2 regions of the Arthrobacter sp. RAF14 genome follow, and region 2 is predicted to be linked to the other one. Evidence: riboswitches for the same ligand, from Rfam matches in the RefSeq annotation. Region 2 holds a riboswitch; the other holds the start of a gene.
The links. A riboswitch is a leader RNA that binds a small molecule or an ion and turns the genes downstream of it on or off. The one in region 2 is predicted to bind S-adenosylmethionine.

Region 1 (3,604 bases), on a different contig from region 2:
AGATCGGCGCTCTCCGCCGGGAGGCCGGTGGCTTCCGCGGTCCCCTCCACCGTCGCGACGCCGGGGAACTGAGCGTGCAGTTGCGCGAGCATGTCGGCGGACGGCTCCACGGCCGTCACCTCAAGGCCGAGGTCCACGAGCAGCTCGGTGAACTTGCCGGTTCCCGCTCCGAGATCCACCGCGGACCGTGCTCCTGCGGGAACGCACCACGAGGCCGCTTCCTCCGGATAGGACGGCCGGACCTGCGCGTAGTGTTCCCCGCCCTGCTCGAAGGCCCGGCCCATCTCCCGTCGGGTGGAGGTGTCCATGCGGGGACCACCGGGTGGGGAGACGTGACGGGCTGACATGCGGGTGACTCCTGGACGACGACGGACGTCTCCCGCGGGCCGCCGGGAGACACTGCCGTTAAAGAGTGGCACAAGCGGGACGGGTGCGGATCCCCTCGGGGCGGAACCGCCGCCCGGACCCGACCCGCAGCCGCCCGGCTCAGCCTGCGGTGGTGCTCGGTCCGCGGTGGTGCTCAGTCCGTGGTCGTGCAGGGCGCGGCGCCGGCCGTGCCGGGGGTGTTCGGGGCCCAGTGAGGGTAGCTCCGCTCGTCGTTCGCCGGGACCCAGCGTCCGGCGTCCACGACGTAATCCCAGCCCAGACCGTGCTCGCGGAGCCGGCGGATGCCCTCGATGAGACGCTCGGCGTCCTCGAGCCGCGAGCCCAGGCCGAAGCTGGCACGGAGGGAACCGGCCGGCAGACCCAGACGCTTGAGGAGCGGATGCGCGCAGAATTTGCCGTCCCGGAGCCCCACCCCGTGCTCTGCCGAGAGGTAGGCAGCCACCAGGCCGGCGTCGTAACCCTCCACGGAGAAGTTCACCACGCCGATCGAATCAGCAGAATCGCTGAAGATCCGATGCACGGTGACGCCTTCCAGCGCGGAGAGGCCCTCCTCCAGGTGCCGGCGGATGTCCGCCTCATGCTGCTGCCACGAGTCGTGATCCAGGGAGGCGAGGACCTGGGTGGCGCGTGCCAGGGTCGCTGCGCCGAGCACGTTCGGAGAGCCGCCCTCGTGGCGTGCCGGGCCGGTGGTCCACACGACGGTGTCGAGGCGGGCCTCGCGCACGGCGCCGCCGCCCAGCAGGTGCGGTGTGCCGGCGTCGAGCCAATCGGCGCGGCCCACCAGGACTCCGGCGCCGAACGGCGCATACAGCTTGTGGCCGGAGAAGGCGAGGAAGTCGACGTCGAGCGCGGTGATGTCGATCCGGCGGTGCGGCGCCAGCTGGGCGGCGTCCACCACGATCCGGGCGCCGTACTCGTGTGCCAGGGCGGCGAGCTCGGCGATCGGCAGGATCTCCCCGGTGACGTTGGACGCGCCGGTGACGGCAAGAAGGGCGACGCCGCCGGTTTCGAGTTCCTCCCGGAGGGCGGCGACGGTGGCGGCGATGGTCTCGCGGGCCACCAGGCTCCGGTGCCCGACCCGCTGCCAGGGGAGCAGATTGGCGTGGTGCTCGATGTCCAGGTAGAGCACGTCGCCGGCCTGTTCGCCCTGGCGCTGCGGCAGGCAGCCCGCCAGGACATTCAGTGAATCGGTGGTGTTCCGCGTGAAGATCACCAGGTCGTCCGGGCGGCCGCCCACGAAGTCGCGGACGATCTCCCGGGCGTTCTCATAGACCGAAGTGCTGATCTGGGAGGCGTATCCGGCGCCGCGGTGCACGCTCGCGTAATACGGCAGGATCTCGTTCAGATAGGCCGAGACCACGCTGAGCGCGGGGGCGGAAGCCCCGTAGTCGAGGTTTGCGTAGCGGACCGCGCCGCCCTGGATGAGCGGGGCCTGAATCTCCGCGCCGGTGACCGCGGCGAACGGATTGGCGGCCAACGACGGCGCGTGACCGCGCTCGTTTCCTGCGACGGCGGAGCGGGGGGCGAGGGTGTTGACGGACATGCTGGACCTCTGCATCGTGAGGGGCCCGCACAGGCGGGCACCGCGCTTGCCGCACCACTTTCTGTGGACGGCCTGGTCGTCACCCGGGGCACCCCACCGCGTCTGGAGGGTTGCCGGCCAGCAAACCGGGGTTTAGCGCTGGCACTCGTGACCTGATTACGAGAGTAAAACAGCGGCGCGTCCCCGAAGGAACGCGCCGCCAATATTACGAGGAATATGACCTGCTCAGGGAGCCTGCAGCAGATCGTCCAGCCCGGGGTTGAGCCTCCGGAGGAACTCCGAGTGCAGAATGCCGTTGCTGGCCACCGCGTTGCCGCCGAACGGGCCGTCCTGGCCGTCCAGGGAGGTGAAACGCCCACCGGCCTCGGTCACGATCGGGACCAGGGCCGCCATGTCGTAGAGGTTCAGTTCCGGTTCGCATGCCAGATCCACGGCGCCTTCGGCGAGCAGGCAGTACGACCAGAAATCCCCGTAGGCGCGGGTGCGCCAGACCGTGTCATGAAGGTCGAGGAATTCGTCCCGCAGGCCGAGTTCCTTCCAGCCGCCCAGGCTGGAGTAGGAGAGTGAGGCGTCCTCGAGACGGTGGACGTCGGAGACCTTCAGGCGGGTCGCCGAGGCCAGGGACCGTCCGGTGTAGGCGCCGTGACCCTTGGAAGCCCACCAGCGGCGGCTCAGGGCGGGGGCGCTCACCACGCCGACCACCACTTGATCATCCTCGATGAGGGCGATCAGCGTGGCCCAGACCGGCACGCCGCGTACGAAGTTCTTGGTGCCGTCGATCGGGTCGACCACCCAGCGGCGCGAGGAATGCCCTGTGGTGCCGAACTCCTCGCCGATGACGGAATCCCGCGGACGGGCCCGGGAGAGCTGAGCGCGGATGTACTCCTCGGCACTCCGGTCCGCGTCACTCACGGGCGTCAGATCCGGCTTGGTCTCGACCGTCAGATCCTGGGCCTTGAAGCGGGCCATGGTCAGGGCATCCACCTGGTCCGCCATGACATGGGCAAGCCGGAGGTCATCGGTGTAGTTCTGGGAGGAGTCCGTCATGGGTTAAACCGTACCCACAAAGCGAGCGTCCCAGCTCATCCGGGCCCCGGACGTGACCGCGCCGTCAGGGCGTGCCGAGCTCCTTGGCCTCGCGTTCCTCCTGGGTTCCCGCGTCCAGGACCCTGCGTAGCGACTCCAGCCGCGACGCGCCGGCGGGCCCGGCGTGGCCCTCGGCCACCCAGGCATCCAGGCCGCAGCCGACCGCGTGCGCTCCGTGCTTGCAGCCGCGCTCACAGGCCTCGGTGCCGGGCGCCAGGTCCGGGAACGCCTGCAGGATGCGTTCGGGGTCCACGAGGGCCAGACCGAAGGAACGGACGCCCGGGGTGTCCACGATCCAGGTGCCGGGCTGTGCGCCGGGCATCTGGAGCGCCAGGGCGGAGCTGGAGGTGTGGCGTCCGCGGCCTGTGACCGCGTTGACCTGGCCGGTGGCCCGTTCGGAACCGGTCAGGGCGTTGACCATGGTGGACTTGCCGACGCCGGAGTGCCCCAGAAGGACGCTGACCGCGCCGTCGAGCTCCTCCCGGAGTTCCTCCACCGCGGCGCCCAGCAGCGAAGCGGAGCCGCCGTCGGCACTCCGGGCGTCGATGCCGCTCGCGCCGGCCTCCGTCGTGCGGCTGATGATGACTT
Region 2 (3,604 bases):
AACGTCCGGCACAATCTGGAACCGCTCTCCCCCAAGCCGCTGCCGGAGAAGACCTGGCGCACCGCCCGCACGGAGGACTTCCTCTGGGCCCGGGAGCACCTGTTCCCGTGGGTTCTGCGCCGTCTGCGCCACCAGTCCTCCGGCGACGGCATCCAGCCGAAGCGCCCCGTCCCCGGGCCGGTGTTCCTCCCGGGTCAGGAGCTCTGACTCAGGAGTTCTCCGCCGGCGCCGGTTTCCGGAACGCGTTCCTCATGTGATCGCTCGTGAGGAAGTCCCCGATGCCGATCATGATCAGGCTGAACACGATCTGCTCGGTCACCATCCAGAGCGGGTACAGCCCGGGAATGGCGGCCATGACCAGCGTGACCACGGGGAAGATCTGCGCGAAGAGCCGGAGCCGCTGGTACGCCCAGTACCAGCCCTTGGTCGCGCGCCACGCGAAATAGAACAGGGTGGCCGTCATGGCCAGCACCACCACGGTGCGCATCCACACGGCGAACGGCACGGGCTCGCCGCTGCTCGCCAGCACGAGTGCGACGACGACGGCCCCCACCCCCAGGACGAGCTCGACCACCAGGAGCCACAGCACCCAGGTGAAGGCGCGGCGCGTCTTCGGATGGAGCCGCTGATGCTCCTCGATGAGGACGCCTGCCTGGCGTCCTCCGGCGATGCGGTCCAGGCGGAGCAGAAGTGGTTCCAGAGCCATGTTCGGAGCCTACACCGGGCGACTCACCGCCCTCGGACGGTCTCCGTCCGAGACGAGCCTGCCCCTGTGCACGACGAACCTGCCCCTGTGCCCTCAGCCGATCCATCATCGCTGAGTCCGCTATCCAGGTGGTGAATCCGCTACCAGATGTAGCGGGTCGTCCCCAGGAGCGCGCCCAACTGGCCGGCCTCGGTGAGGAACCCGTCGTGCCCGATCTCCGAGGCGATCCGGTGCACCGCGACGTCGCCGGGCAGGGCTGCGGCGAGGGCCTCGGATTGGGACGGAAGATACAGCCGGTCCGACTCGACCGCAGCCACGAAGAACTCGACCGGGCTGTCCGCGAGGGCGGCCTCCACTCCCCCGCGGCCCCGGCCGACGTCGTGGCTCATGAGCGCCTCCGTCAGGGCGATGTAGCTGTTGGCGTCGAAGCGGCGGACCAGCTTGGAGCCCTGGTGGTCCAGGTAACTCTCCACCTGGTACCGGCCCCGCTCGGCGAGGGCCGACGCGCTGAGCGGCTCCTCGCCGTCCTGCGGTTTCCGGCTGAACCGGGCTTCCAGCTCCGCCTCACTGCGGTAGGAGATGTGCGCGATCCTGCGGGCCAGGGCCAGTCCGGCCTCCGGGGCCGGACCGCCGTAGTAGTCGCCGTCCCGGAAAGCCGGGTCCTGGCGGATGGCGAGGGTCTGGGCCTGGGCCAGCGCGATCTGCTCGGCCGTGCTGTGGGCGCCGACGGCGATCACGGCGCACTTGCGGACCCGGTCCGGGAATCCCGCAGCCCATTCCAGGGCCCGGGCGCCGCCCATGGAACCGCCGACCACCGCGAACCACTGACGGATCCCCAGCCGGTCTGCCAGCCGGGCCTCGGCCGCCGCGGCGTCGCGGAGCGTGATGAAGGGGAATCGCGAGCCCCACGGCTTGCCGTCCGGCGCGGGGCTCGACGGCCCGGTGCTCCCATTGCAGCCGCCGATGATGTTCACGGACACCACGAAGAACCGGTCCGTGTCGATAGCACGGCCCGGTCCCACCAGTCCGTCCCACCACCCTTCCTCGTCCGAATCGCCCTGCGCCACGTGGGCGCTTCCCGTGAGCGCATGCTGGATGAGGACGGCATTGCCGGCGTCCGGCGCCAGGGTTCCCCACGTCTCGTAGGCGAGAGTGACCTCCGGCAGCTTGCCACCGGCTTCGAGCTCCAGCGGCCCGACGACGGCGGTGCGCTGCACGCCGTGGCGTGCGCCGGCGTCGCGGTCCGGCTCATGGGCGGGGGCCTCCCGCACGGTGGACAGAGGACGGGATGCAGCGATGGTCATGGGGCCTCGTTTCCTGACGCTTGCCCGCACCGTCTGGTGCCGGGCCGAGTCTTCACCCGGGGCACCCCGCCGCAGGAGGAGGGTTGCCGGCCAGCGAACCGGGGTTTGGCACTGGCACTCGTGACTCTGGGACCAGTCTAAATGATGCGCTGGGACCGTTTCTGAAGATGACGTCTCATGAGACGGTTCCCCGCGATTTATGTTCGCCGGGAGGGCGCAGGAGGCCGCGCATTCCGAAGAATACGCGGCCCTGCAGATGTCCCGAGGGACTCAGACGGCAGCCTTGGCCGCCCGGAAGCCGGCGTCCAGGTCCGCCAGGATGTCATCGATGTGCTCGATGCCCACCGCGAGCCGGACCAGGCCCGGGGTGACGCCCGCGGCGCGCTGGCGCTCCTCGCTCAGCTGGGCGTGGGTGGTGGAGGCGGGGTGGATGACCAGGGAGCGCACGTCGCCCAGGTTGGCCACGTGGGAGTGGAGTTCCAGGGCGTCCACGAAGGCCTTGCCGGCCTCCAGCCCACCGGCGATCTCGAACGCCACCACGGCGCCGATGCCGTTCGGGCCATACTTGCGCCCCCGCTCGAACCACGGGCTGCTCGGCAGTCCCGCATAGGCGACGCGCTCGACGTCGTCGCGGGCCTCCAGGAATTCGGCCACCTTGAGCGCGTTCTCCACATGCCGCTCCACGCGCAGGCTGAGAGTCTCCAGACCCTGGGCGATGAGGAAGGCGTTGAACGGACTGACGGCGGATCCGAGGTCACGCAGCAGCTGCACACGCGCCTTGAGGATGTAGCTGAGGTTGGCGCCCAGAGCGCCGTCGGCGCCGAGATCCCGGGCGTAGACGAGGCCGTTGTAGCTTTCGTCCGGGGTGTTGAAGCCCGGGAACTTCTCCGGGTCCGCTCCGAAGTCGAACTTGCCGGAGTCGACGATCACGCCGGCGATCGCCGCTCCGTGGCCGCCCAGGTACTTGGTGGCGGAGTGCACCACGATGTCGGCGCCCCATTCGAGCGGCCGGATGAGGTACGGGGTGGCGAGGGTGTTGTCCACGATCAGCGGGACACCGGATTCGTGGGCCACGGAGGCGACGCCCTCGATGTCCAGGACGTCCTGCCGCGGGTTGGAGACCACCTCGGCGAAGAACAGCTTGGTGTTCGGCTGCACCGCGGCGCGCCAGTGGTCCAGGTTGTCCGGGTCCTCGACGAACGTGACCTGGATGCCGAACTTCTTCAGGGTGTTGGCCAGGAGGTTGTACGTGCCGCCGTACAGGCTGGGGCTGGCCACCACATGGTCGCCGGCCTCCGCGATGTTGAGGATCGCGAACGTCTCCGCGGCCTGACCCGAGCTGAGCAGCAGGGCGGCCAGGCCACCTTCGAGGCTGGCGATGCGCTGCTCCACGGCATCCTGGGTGGGATTTCCGATCCTGGTGTAGATGGGGGCCAGCTCCGCGAGCGCGAAGCGGTTGGCCGCACTCTCGGCACTCGGGAACACGAAGGACGTGGTCTGGTAGATCGGCAGGGCCCGTGCGCCCGTGGCGGCGTCCGGCTCCTGACCGACATGGATCTGGCGGGTTTCGAAGGACCAGTTGTTGGTCATGGCA

Region 1: linked by a shared signal. The riboswitch ahead of AB4Y75_RS03755 (aminotransferase class V-fold PLP-dependent enzyme) and the one ahead of metX (homoserine O-acetyltransferase MetX) in region 2 are both predicted to bind S-adenosylmethionine.

The regions. Positions count from the first base shown of each region.
Region 1 is NZ_JBFREG010000001.1:799,823-803,426, forward strand. Features, by position in the region: gene AB4Y75_RS03750 (methyltransferase domain-containing protein) at 1-347, opposite strand, end outside; gene AB4Y75_RS03755 (aminotransferase class V-fold PLP-dependent enzyme) at 521-1,930, opposite strand; SAM riboswitch class IV at 1,968-2,083, opposite strand; gene hisN (histidinol-phosphatase) at 2,156-2,977, opposite strand; gene rsgA (ribosome small subunit-dependent GTPase A) at 3,042-3,604, opposite strand, start outside.
Region 2 is NZ_JBFREG010000002.1:168,963-172,566, forward strand. Features, by position in the region: gene AB4Y75_RS08440 (SGNH/GDSL hydrolase family protein) at 1-207, shown strand, start outside; gene AB4Y75_RS08445 (hypothetical protein) at 209-706, opposite strand; gene metX (homoserine O-acetyltransferase MetX) at 847-2,010, opposite strand; SAM riboswitch class IV at 2,022-2,136, opposite strand; gene AB4Y75_RS08455 (bifunctional o-acetylhomoserine/o-acetylserine sulfhydrylase) at 2,281-3,600, opposite strand.